2 linked regions of the Endozoicomonas sp. GU-1 genome follow. The main gene of each other region encodes a partner of the protein of the gene in region 2 in a complex. Links are inferred from orthologs where the notes say so. Each region holds a gene or a part of one and is shown on either strand. Other genes may lie near its edges.

Region 1 (4,014 bases), 660 kb from region 2 along the record:
GTACCTGGCTGATGTCCTGATCAAAGAAGCGCGCGTTGGCTTCACGGGTTTTCGTGGTCAGCGTCTTCAGGCGGGTACGGGAGGACAGTGAAGAACCGGGTTCGTTAAATGCGATGTGCCCATCGTGTCCGACACCACCCATAAACAGTTCAATGCCGCCATAATTTTTAATCGCTGTTTCATAACGCAGGCATTCGGCTTCCAGATTTTCTGCGTTACCGTCCAGAAAGTTAATGTTTGCTGCCGGGATATCCACATGATCAAAGAAGTGGCGGTGCATGAACATTCGGTAACATTCCGGGTGATCGGCAGGCAGGCCAACGTATTCGTCCATGTTGAAGGTAACAACATGGGCAAAGCTGACTTCTCCTTCCCTGTGCAGGCGAACCAGTTCCTGATACGTCGGAATGGGTGTGCCGCCGGTTGGCAGGCCAAGAACAAAGGGGCGTTCAGGGGTCGGATTAAATGCCTTGATCCGGCTGACAATGTATCGAGCAGCCCAATAACCAACGGCTGGCTTGTCTTTCAGAGGTATAAAGCGCATGTCGTAAACTCCAGGCTTCGCTAATCTGCTCAGGGTGATGTTATGCATCATAGTCTATTTATTTTTTGATGGAAAATAAAGGCGGTTGGTAATGTGCTCAACAGGTCGAAAATGTCTTTAAGTGATGATCTGAGTCAATGTATTCGCTTTTTTATTTTTCTTTGAAAAATAAATCAGTAAAATTCCGCGCCACACAGAACGAGACACACTCTCACTATAAAGAATTAAATGGTTGATCAATCATGAACATTTTGGGTTACTTGCAGAAACTCGGTAAGGCGCTGATGCAGCCCTTTGCCGGTAAGGTGAAGAAAAGTGCGGCTACTGAAGATCTGAGTGCTACCCAGTCGCGTCAGACTCAGCAAGTAGCGGCGGCTGTTTCTCAGGAAGCAGTGAAAAAAGAAGTGGAAGTAAAAGATACTGCTCTGTTCGCCCGTCAGTGCCTGAAAGTGCTGGGTGGCCACCAGAACGTGACTCAGATTGATGCCTGCGTCACTCGCCTGCGTCTGACGTTGAAAGATACGGCCAGCGTCAGTGATGACCGTATTAAGGGGCTGGGGGCAGCGGCGGTGGTTCGTGTGGGTGACAAGAACCTGCAAATCGTCGTCGGTCTCCAGGCTGAAGTAATTGCTGATGAAATGAAAAAGATCCCGGTGACGGATGATCTTGCCAATGTTGAGGTTTCTGCATGACGCTCTCCCATCAAGATGTTAAAAATGAGGGCAAACCTTGCCAACTGTCTCTGGTTGCGCCTTTGTCCGGAATGCTGTTATCCATCGAGGAGTCCACTGACCCGGTATTTGCTGGTCGACTGATCGGTGACGGTATTGTGATCAACCCAACGGACTCTGTGGTACTGGCACCGTGCGCCGGTACCATCAGTCAGCTCCATGACGCCAGACATGCCGTGGCGATCAAGACAGATTCCGGTGTCGAAGTGTTGATCCATGTGGGCATCGATACGGTTGTTCTGCGTGGTGAAGGCTTTGAGACCAACGTCAAAATAGGCGACAAAGTGTCTGTTGGTCAGCAGCTGCTGTCGTTTGATCCCGAGTTTGTCGGAGCCAGGGCGGCCAGCCTGCAGACTGCGATTATGATCACCACCGGTGAAACCGGTGTGGTGGTAAATCCCCGTACCGAAGTAACAGCGGGGCAGGATAGCGTATTTGCCATCGGGGCTGAGCCTGAAAAGGAGATGTCCACCGAGAGCAAATACAGCCGTCAGGACAGCATTACCCTGACCGACGATTTTGTGCTGATGAACCCACTGGGTCTTCATGCCCGTCCTTCTGCCACTCTGATTCAGATTATCAAAGGCTTCAATTCTGATGTGCTGATTCTGAACAAAGACACTGGCAAAGAGTGCAAGGCCAACAGTCTGACCGCTCTGATGGGGCTGCAGACGGTACTGGGTTCTAACCTGCAAATCACCGTTACCGGCCCTGATGCCAAAGAAGCGATAGCAGCCATCCTGAATGGTTTCCGCAGTGGTTTGGGTGAAGCCGTTGCCGACGTACTGCCGGGCGCTGATGAAGCCATGGCAGAAGAAGCGCCACTGCTTGGACCGGTAGAAGGCTCCGATGGTCGTTTACCCGGCGTTAAAGCGGCACCGGGTATGGCCATTGGCAAGCTGCACCATCTGGTTCATGAACTGCCCAGCTACCCGGAAGAGGGGGTTGGTGTCAGCGATGAACTGGGTCAGCTTGGCTACGGTATCCAGAAAGCCCGGGAGTCCCTGCAGCAGCTGGTGACTAAAATGGCAGCGGATCATGTGGGTGGTCATGCAGAAGTATTTGTTGCCCATCAGCAGTTGCTGGACGACCCGGCGATCAGTGACCGTGCCCGTGAACTGATTGAAGCAGGCAAGAGCGCCATGTGGGCATGGCATCGAAGTTTTCTGGCCGAAGCGGATGAAATGCGCAAGCTGGATAACCCGCTGCTGGCAGCCCGGGCCATCGATGTAGAAGACGTTGGTCTTCGGGTTCTGCGCTACCTGATGGGCGTTGAAGGTGGCACCGATCAGCTGCCGGAAAACACCATCCTCTGTCTGGAAGACATTACGCCTTCGGAAGTGGTGACCCTGGATCGCCAGCGCGTGATTGGTATCGTGACCCTGCACGGCGGCGCGACTTCCCATGCGGCGATTCTGGCCGGTTCCCTGGGTATTCCTTACCTGGTCAACGTACCGGGCAGTGTTCGTCAGTATGAGAACGGTACCGATGTTATCCTGAACACCAACAAGGGTTACATGCTGGTTAATCCTACTCAGGAAGAGATCGACAGAACCGTTGCCCGCCAGGAACGTGCGGCGGCGGAACATGCAGCGGCGTTGCAAGTGGCTGACCAGCCCGCGGTGACTCTGGATGGCCATCATGTTGAGATCGCTGCCAATATCGCCAACCAGGACGATGCGGAAAAAGCGGTCAAAATGGGCGCTGAAGCGGTAGGTCTGCTGCGTTCCGAGTTCCTCTATATGGAACGTGCAACCGAACCCACCATGGATGAGCAGATAAAAGCCTACGAAGGTATTCTGGACGCTATGGGTAAAGACCGTCCGGTCATTATCCGTACTCTGGACGTCGGTGGTGACAAGCCTCTGGCTTATCTGCCCCTGCCAAGAGAGGAGAACCCGTTCCTGGGTGAACGTGGTGTGCGTATCGGTATTAACCGTCCGACCATGCTGCGCAAGCAGGTTCGTGCGATCCTGAAGGCGGCTCATGCCGGTCATGCCCGTATCATGTTCCCGATGATCAGCTCCCTGGATGAATTCCGTGCCGTGAAAAAACTGGTGCTGGAAGAGCAGGAGACGACGGGTGTCACCGTTGAAGTGGGTATTATGATTGAGGTGCCGTCCGCTGCGCTGCTGGCCGATCATTTTGCCAAAGAAGTGGACTTCTTCTCCATCGGTACCAATGACCTGACCCAGTACACCCTGGCCGTTGACCGTGGTCATCCAAAACTGGCGGCACGGGTCGATGGTCTTCACCCGGCAGTATTGCGCCTGATCGATATGACGGTGAAAGCAGCCAACAAAGAAGGCAAGTGGACGGGTATCTGTGGCAGCCTGGCCAGTGACCCGAATGCGGTGCCTATTCTGGTTGGCCTGGGTGTTCAGGAACTGTCCATCAGTGTCCCGGCAATCCCGGTGGTTAAGGCCCGTGTTCGCAGCCTGAACTATAAGCACTGCCAGAGCCTGGCCCGTGAAGCGCTGACTCTGGATTCAGTAGAAGGCGTAAGACGTTTGACTGCCTGATCACTGACGATCATCTTTCTGAAAGCCCCCTGGTTTTGGCCATGGGGCTTTTTTATTGTTGTCTGAAATATGTAGTTTCCCTGTGATGATGCGTAGTTGTACTTTAAATCACATGATCTTGATTCAGGTCATCTGTCGGTTAATTACTGTCCAATTATCATGCCCACCATTTGGTTGGCGGCACTTTTTGTTCACACCTTTATGCCTGCTGGGAAAG
Region 2 (7,713 bases):
TAAGGGTCTGATGACCACTATCCACGCTTACACCAACGACCAGCGTCTGAGCGATGTATACCACTCTGACCTGTACCGTGCCCGTGCTGCTGCCATGAACATGATTCCAACCGCTACCGGTGCTGCTGCTGCTGTTGGTGAAGTTGTTCCTGAGCTGAAAGGCAAGTTCGACGGCATGGCGGTTCGCGTACCGACCATCAACGTTTCTCTGGTGGACCTGAGCTTCGTTGCTGCACGTGAAACCACCGTTGAAGAAGTGAACGAAATCATTGCTATTGCTGCCAAGTCCAACCCGGCTATGGCAACTGTTCTGTCTGTGAACAACGAAGAGCTGGTTTCCATGGACTTCAACCACAGTCCGTTCTCTTCCAACTTCGATGCTACTCAGACTCGTGTTCTGGGCAACCTGGTTAAGGTTATGTCCTGGTACGACAACGAGTGGGGCTTCTCCAACCGTATGCTGGATACGGCCAAGGCCCTGATGAACGCGTAAGGCATTCACCCAGTGAACTCAACACAGGCTCGTTTAACGGGCCTGTGCTGGTTACGATAAATGAGATAGGTTGTTTCAGGCTGTTGGTAAACAAAGAGAAGACAGTGCTACGGGGCAAGATGGCTCCTATACTCTAACGGCACTTTCTTCTTTTGTTTGCACTCCGTTCAATACATTTGTCCTGCAGAGCAGAGGTGTACAGGTTGTGAACGGCTGCCGTGCACATCATTAATCCATTAAGGCCTGTCGCTTGCTGTAATGACTCCGGTGGAGGCTGAAGGCTCCCACGACAGCGGCGGGTTCACAAGCGAGAGGATTATTATGCTCAGACGCACAAAAATTGTGGCAACCCTGGGGCCTGCAACAGAATCTGAAGAACAGCTGCAAAAGCTGATTGAAGCTGGCGTCAACGTTGTTCGCCTCAACTTCTCCCACGGTGATCCGGAAGATCACAAAGCCCGTGCCAAAACCATTCGTGAAATTGCTGAAAGACTGAACCGTCCGGTTGCTATCCTGGGTGATCTGCAAGGGCCAAAGATTCGCATTGGCCGTTTCCAGAATGGCAAGATTCACCTTCCGGATGGCGCAACCTTTCACCTGGATGCCAGCCTTCCCATTGATGATGGCGATGAAACCCAGGTGGGGCTCGGTTATAAAGATCTGCCAAACGACTGCAAGGTTGGTGACATACTGCTGCTGGATGACGGGCGGATCAGCCTGGAAGTCATGGCGATTGATGGTCCGAGCATAAAGACCAAAGCGATCAATGGCGGCGAGCTGTCCAATAACAAGGGCATTAACCTTCAGGGTGGCGGTCTTTCTGCGGCGGCATTAACGGAAAAAGATAAGCAGGACATTCTTCTGGCGGCTGAGCTGGAAGTGGACTATCTGGCAGTATCTTTTGTCCGTCATGCCAGCGATGTTGAAGAAGCCCGTCGTCTACTCCACGAAGCTGGTGGAACCGCCGCTATTCTGTCCAAGATTGAGCGGGCCGAGGTGGTGAACGACCACGACCTGCTGGCTGAAATTATTTCCGCATCCGATGCCGTGATGGTTGCCCGTGGTGACCTGGGGGTCGAAATTGGTGATCCTGAGCTGATTGGTGCCCAAAAGCACATGATCAGTGAAGCCCGTCGTTTGAATAAACCGGTCATTACCGCCACTCAGATGATGGAGTCCATGATTCACAACACGCAACCAACCCGGGCAGAAGTGTTTGACGTCGCCAATGCGGTCCTGGATGGCACTGATGCCGTGATGTTATCCGGTGAAACCGCCACTGGTAAGCGCCCGGATGAAGTGGTCAAGGCCATGAGTCGCATTTGTCTCGGTGCTGAAAAACAGTCTGTTGAGTACATGACGGAGCGCCGCATTGGTCAGTTTACCAATATTGATGAGGCCATCGCTCAGGCAACCCTGTTTGCAGCTAACCATCAGAGTGACATCAAGGCCATCGTCTGTCTGACGAAAAGTGGTGCCACACCGCTGTGGATGTCCAGAATCAATACCCGTCTTCCTATTTTTGCCCTGACGCGTTACCAGACTACCGAGCGCCGGGTTGCCCTGTATCGTGGCGTGGAAGCGGTGGCGTTTGACAGTGGTACTGAGTACGGCCCGGAAGTCAATGGACGTGCAATTAATGTCCTTAAAGAGCGTGGCCTCCTGGAGGCAGGCGACAAGATTATTCTGACCAAAGGCGAAAGTCAGGAAATCGAAGGTGGTACCGACACCATGCAGATTATCAGCGTAAGCTGAGTCAACAGAACCTATTTATTTCTAATTGCTTTACCAGCAGTTAGGCACTTGGAAGGAGAAGAGCCTGGCATGACCGAATTAAAGAGAGTCGGAGTTTTGACTTCCGGGGGTGACGCTCCCGGTATGAATGCGGCCATCCGTGCCGCTGTTCGTGCCTGCATTTACTACGGTATTGTTCCCGTAGTGATTCAGGAAGGCTACAAAGGGTTGATTGAAAACCGTATGGAAGTGGCGGATGCCCGGACGGTTGCCAATATCATTAATCAAGGGGGGACCTTCCTGAAATCAGCCCGCTGTCAGGAGTTCCGCACCAAAGAAGGCCGTGTAAAGGCTTACGAAAATGCCCGGGCTGCTGAGCTGGATGGTCTGGTGGTGATCGGTGGTGATGGTTCATTCACCGGTGCCATGCTGTTGGAAGAAGAGCATGGTCTGCCCTGTATTGGCGTTCCCGGTACCATCGATAATGACATTTACGGGACTGACTTCACCATCGGTTATGACACCGCCCTGAATACTGTTGTTGAAGCCATCGATAAGATTCGTGATACTGCAACTTCTCACAACCGCCTGTTCTTCGTTGAAGTGATGGGCCGAGATGCCGGCTTTATTGCTCTGAACACGGGTATTGCTTCCGGTGCAGAGGATATCCTGATTCCTGAGCAGGAAAAGACGGTTGAAGTGTTCATGGAATCTTTGCAGAAGAGCGGCCGTGCGGGCAAAACCTCCAGCATTATTGTGGTTGCTGAAGGTGATCGCAGTGGCGGTGTTTTTGAACTGTCCCGCGCTGTGGAAGAAAACTTTCCTGAATATGAAGTGAAGGTTACCGTGCTGGGGCATATCCAGCGTGGTGGCAAGCCTACCTGCTTTGACCGTGTTCTGGCCAGTCGTCTTGGTGTTGCCTCTGTAGAAGCGCTGCGCAATGGTGACAGTGGTATTATGGTCGGCGTTCGTGACCAGCAGGTGGTGAAAACCCCGCTGGAAAGAGCCATCAGTAAGCACAACCAGATTGACAATCACCTGATGAAAGTGGCTGAAATCGTTTCAGTTTGATTCTCTGGTGTCCAATGGTTGAATGCTGATCAGCAGATGACTAAAGTTCTTTAAGTCGGAAAAGCCTCTGAACAAGAGGCTTTTTGCTTTCCTCCCAACCGGTATTCGCCGGTCCCGCATCTGTGAAGCGATCTCATGCCATGGGCAAGCTTCACAGAAGATTGTTGTAACAGCCGCAGGTAACAGTTATGGCTATCTTTGACTCTCTCAAAAAAAGTCTGGGCTTTGGCTCGAATGAGGGAACAGTCCTGAAGGCACCTTTGACGGGTAAGATTGTTCCCATAGAGGACGTTCCGGATCCGGTGTTTGCCGACAAGGTGGTGGGAGATGGTCTGGCCATTGATCCAACCGGGCATATTATGGTCGCGCCCTGTGATGGTGTGATTGGCAAGATTTTTGAAACCAATCATGCTTTCAGTATGGAAACCCCCTCGGGCGTTGAGCTGTTTGTCCATTTTGGCATTGACACCGTGGAGCTGAAAGGGGAGGGCTTTAAACGGATAGCGACAGAAGGGCAGCGGATTAAAGCGGGTGATCCTGTGGTTGAAGTGGATCTTGGTTTGCTGAAGGAAAAGGCGAGAAGTGTGGTAACGCCCATTGTGATCTCCAATATGGACGATGTCAGTCATCTGGAGAAATTCAGCGGGCATGTGCAGGCCGGGGCTGATACGCTGTTGACTGTATATATGAAGTGAGACGCTTGCAATGATGGCCAGCCAGGCTGGTTTGGCCATTGACCAAAGTCCACTTATACAAAAACCGTTCCGGCAGGAAAAGTGTCGTGCAGAAACACGACAAAATCAGTTTTTGGGCATAAATGAAGGGATTTTCATTTGTTGAAACCTGGCTATGTTTTCAGCAAATTCTGGTGCGTCCTTATTAGCCATTGCCATCTCAAGGTCGAAAGCGTCCACTTTCAGATCATCACCAACGACACTGTTGAAGCTTTCTACTGCCTGTTTAAAGTTTGCTTTAGCCACATGAATGTCTGATTCAGACGCTATGTGAGCATTACTTCTATGACTCAGGTCCTGTAACTCATTTTTACACTTTTGCATCTGTTTCAGGGTATCGCAAAGGTTGGTGAATTTTTTCTCAGTGTCTGGATTTTTAAGGGCCAGATCTATTGGTTGCTCAACACTCTCTGTATTCTCTACAAAGGCAGGGATGTTCATTTGTTTATATTTTGCGGCGTCTTCAGCAAATTCTGGTGACTGTTTATTCGCCATTGTCATTTCAAGGTCTGAAGCGTCAATTTGTTGATCAGCACCGACGGATTGATTGAAGCTGTCAACTGCCGCATTAAACTTTGCTTTAGCCCGCTGAAGTCCAAGACTGCACATTCTGAACTCGTCAGTACCACGCTCCAGGTTTTGTAAATCATTTTTAAAAGTTTGCATCCGTTCCAGATTGGTGCAAAGCCTGTCAAATCTCCTTTTGATGGTGGCTGGATTGGCCTGTTTTGCTGGCTGCTCAACACTCTTTTCTGTTGTTTGTTGGTCACTGATGGTTGGGCCGTGTTGCTGTGTTGGCTTGTACTTTTGGGCGTGTCTGTCCCGGATGCTGGTTTTTCCGGGTGTTGACGAAAAACGGGATAACAGGGATGACAGGAATGACTTGAATGTTTTTGTTGTTGTGACCTTAAACCCGCGAAAGTCTCCCTCTGATTTATTGGTTTCCGGAGTTTTAACGTCGTTGATTGTCGGTGTCAGGTTGACAGGTTGATGGCCGCCGCCGACTCCATGCATCGCAGTGTCTCCCCAGCACAATTAAGAATATAGTGAAATATAGACTATTTGTCGGCCTGTATGGCTAATGAATGAGTGCAAGCCAGAAGGTATCTTTGACGGGAATGAATGTTCCCATAAAGGATGTTTCGAATCTGCTGTTCGCTAGCGCTGAAGTAGATTAGTTTTCATTTTTTCATACTTGGCTACGTCTTCAGCTGATTCAGGCGAGCGTTTTTCCTCTGGTACCTGTAACGCGTCAAAATCAATTTTTAGTTGAGGGCCCACCGTTTTATTGAATTTTTGCTGGGCAAGGGTGCCCTTTTGTTTGGCACCATCCATGACACTTTGACATTCAGTGATCTGTGCTTTGACTTCCGTGTATCGCGGGCCCTTGACTGCCCCGGGAATCCTCAGAATATTGTCGTTAATGCTATAAAGCTTTGACAGTTCTTCTTGCAACTGTTGTATTTTCTCCAATTCCCGGTTGATTTGAGAAAAGAGTTTCATGGACTTTGGGTTATTACTTGCCTTTTTCAAAGCCTGCTCAAAATCCTGGCCGCTGTCTTTGGCTCCATCGTTATCCCTCTTATTAAACAAGGGGTGCAGGGCGGAGGCGAGCACGGTGATATTTCGTGAAGCAAGCTTGGCGTTGTCGGGGATTGATGAATAATTTGCAGAGAGAATATTTCTTACGCCTTTAACGACGGTGACTTTGAGCTGGCCAAAAAAGCCTTTGTCAGTCTGGACATTGCTGGCGTTTGCTGGTGCCAGATTGGCGGTCTGCTGAGTGCCTCCTACTCTGTGCATGCGCTTATCTCCGCAATAATTATGAAAATTTTTCTATCGGCGGATTCCTGTCATTCATAAGCACCACCAGAAGCCCTGAGACCAGGATGCTTCTGGCGTGGTTCCCTTATCACATGGTTTTCATGGCCTCCTGCATTTCAGTACGGATATGGTCAGACTTGGGTCCGAAGATCGCCTGCATATTATGGCCAACCACCACCACGGCGGTTGCACCCAGCTGTTTGATACGGTCAACATCGGCATTCCCGGTATTGTTAACGGTGACTCTAAGGCGGGTAATGCAGGCGTCCAGGTGTTTAATATTGCCTTTACCGCCAAACGCATTAATCAGGTTAACGGCCAGCTCGCTGGATGATCCGGCATTGACTTCGCTCTCACTTTCATCTTCGCGCCCGGGCGTTTTCAAGTTAAGTGCCAGAATCAATACCCGGAAAGTAACATAGTAAAGTACGGCATAGAGAGCCCCGAGCATAATGATCCAGACAGGTTTGGTGGCAATGCCGAAATAGAGTACATAGTCGATCAGGCCATTAGAGAAGGACATGGCCATCTTGATGTCCAGATAGTTGGTGATGGCGTAAGCCATGCCAGCCAGCAACGCGTGCATACCATAGAGCAACGGGGCAACAAACAGGAAAGAAAATTCAATGGGCTCGGTGATGCCTGTCAGTAACGAGGTCAGTGCTGCAGAGATCATGATACCGCCAGCTTTTGCCCTGTTGTCCGGTTTTGCACAATGCCACATGGCAATGGCCGCAGCAGGCAAACCAAACATTTTGAACAGGTAGCCGCCGGCCAGAAAACCGGCGGTTGGGTCTCCGGCAAAGAAGCGGGCAATATCGCCATTAAATACCGTACCGGACTCATCAATAAATTCACCCATTTCCATATGGAAAGGCACGTTCCAGATATGGTGCAGGCCAAAAGGGATGAGTAGCCTTTCGACAAAACCGTAAACAAACCCTGCCGCCTCCGGGTTTTCATTCACTGACCAATGGGAAAAGTTATTGATAACGGATTGGACTGGGGGCCAGATAAAGCTCAGCAGAATACCGAGGAAAATGGCACCAATGCCGGTAGCAATGGGGACAAACCGTTTACCGGCAAAGAAACCAAGATACTCCGGTAACTGAATTTTGTAGTATCGGTTAAACATCACTGAAGCCAGTATCCCGACAATGATGCCACCAAAGACGCCGGTATCAATGGTACTAATGCCCATCACCGATGAGGGTTCAAAGCCCAGTTGATTGGCCATGATACCCATGGTGCCGAGCATAATGACAAAGCCGACGACAGCCGCCACTGAAGAAACACCGTCGTTTTCCGCCAGGCCTATGGCGGTACCAATGGCAAAAATCAGCGGCAGATTACTGAATACGGCACCGCCGGCATGGGCCATAATGCTGGAAATCAGATCCGGTATGAACGAAAACCCTGCACTGCCGACGCCCAGAAGAATCCCGGCTACAGGCAGTACGGCAACTGGCAGCATTAATGCTTTACCAATTTTTTGCAGCGTACCGAAAGTACTTTTGATCATGAGGGTGGCTCCGGAAAGGGATTAACCGATCAGACCGCCTCTTGGATAGCAACCGGTCAACTGTAACTCCTGCCCGTTATAAATGGCGACGGAGTACAGATACTCTGCTGCGATCAGATTGAGTCAGTCTCGGTTAGTGTGTTGGAGGAGAAAAACAACAGTCCATAAGAATAGACCAACTGGATGCGTAACTGCGGAGCTTGCCAGATTCTGTTGATTCGTAGATGAAGCTATCAATAGTTTGATAGGTATATCTCGAAATAATTTGATCTGGATCAAGTGGTCGCGTGCGGCTTTTACGTATAATTCGAAGCGTGCACTGGATCAACGAGAGC

The links. Proteins that work in one complex are often made in the same cells at the same time.
Region 1: the proteins of crr (region 2) and ptsP are in contact, whole or in part, in an NMR structure (PDB 2MP0), measured with the Escherichia coli proteins. The link is inferred for Endozoicomonas sp. GU-1 from one-to-one orthologs.

Annotation. Positions count from the first base shown.
Region 1 is NZ_CP114771.1:2,894,026-2,898,039, reverse strand. The notes cover bases 833-4,014. They hold ptsP (phosphoenolpyruvate--protein phosphotransferase), read left to right. Parts: upstream 833-1,232; coding sequence 1,233-3,797; downstream 3,798-4,014. Other genes in these bases: O3276_RS11830 (glucose PTS transporter subunit EIIB), read left to right, coding at 833-1,236. In the rest of the region: nagB (glucosamine-6-phosphate deaminase), read right to left, coding at 1-544; more of O3276_RS11830, read left to right, coding at 787-832. UniProt on the Escherichia coli protein: General (non sugar-specific) component of the phosphoenolpyruvate-dependent sugar phosphotransferase system (sugar PTS).
Region 2 is NZ_CP114771.1:2,234,271-2,241,983, reverse strand. The notes cover bases 2,492-5,239. They hold crr (PTS glucose transporter subunit IIA), read left to right. Parts: upstream 2,492-3,486; coding sequence 3,487-3,993; downstream 3,994-5,239. Other genes in these bases: O3276_RS09040 (hypothetical protein), read right to left, coding at 5,191-5,239; O3276_RS09045 (hypothetical protein), read right to left, coding at 4,099-5,046; pfkA (6-phosphofructokinase), read left to right, coding at 2,492-3,298. Outside these bases: gap (type I glyceraldehyde-3-phosphate dehydrogenase), read left to right, coding at 1-493; pyk (pyruvate kinase), read left to right, coding at 815-2,248; more of pfkA, read left to right, coding at 2,318-2,491; more of O3276_RS09040, read right to left, coding at 5,240-5,835; ptsG (PTS glucose transporter subunit IIBC), read right to left, coding at 5,945-7,378. UniProt on the Escherichia coli protein: The phosphoenolpyruvate-dependent sugar phosphotransferase system (sugar PTS), a major carbohydrate active transport system, catalyzes the phosphorylation of incoming sugar substrates concomitantly with their translocation across the cell membrane.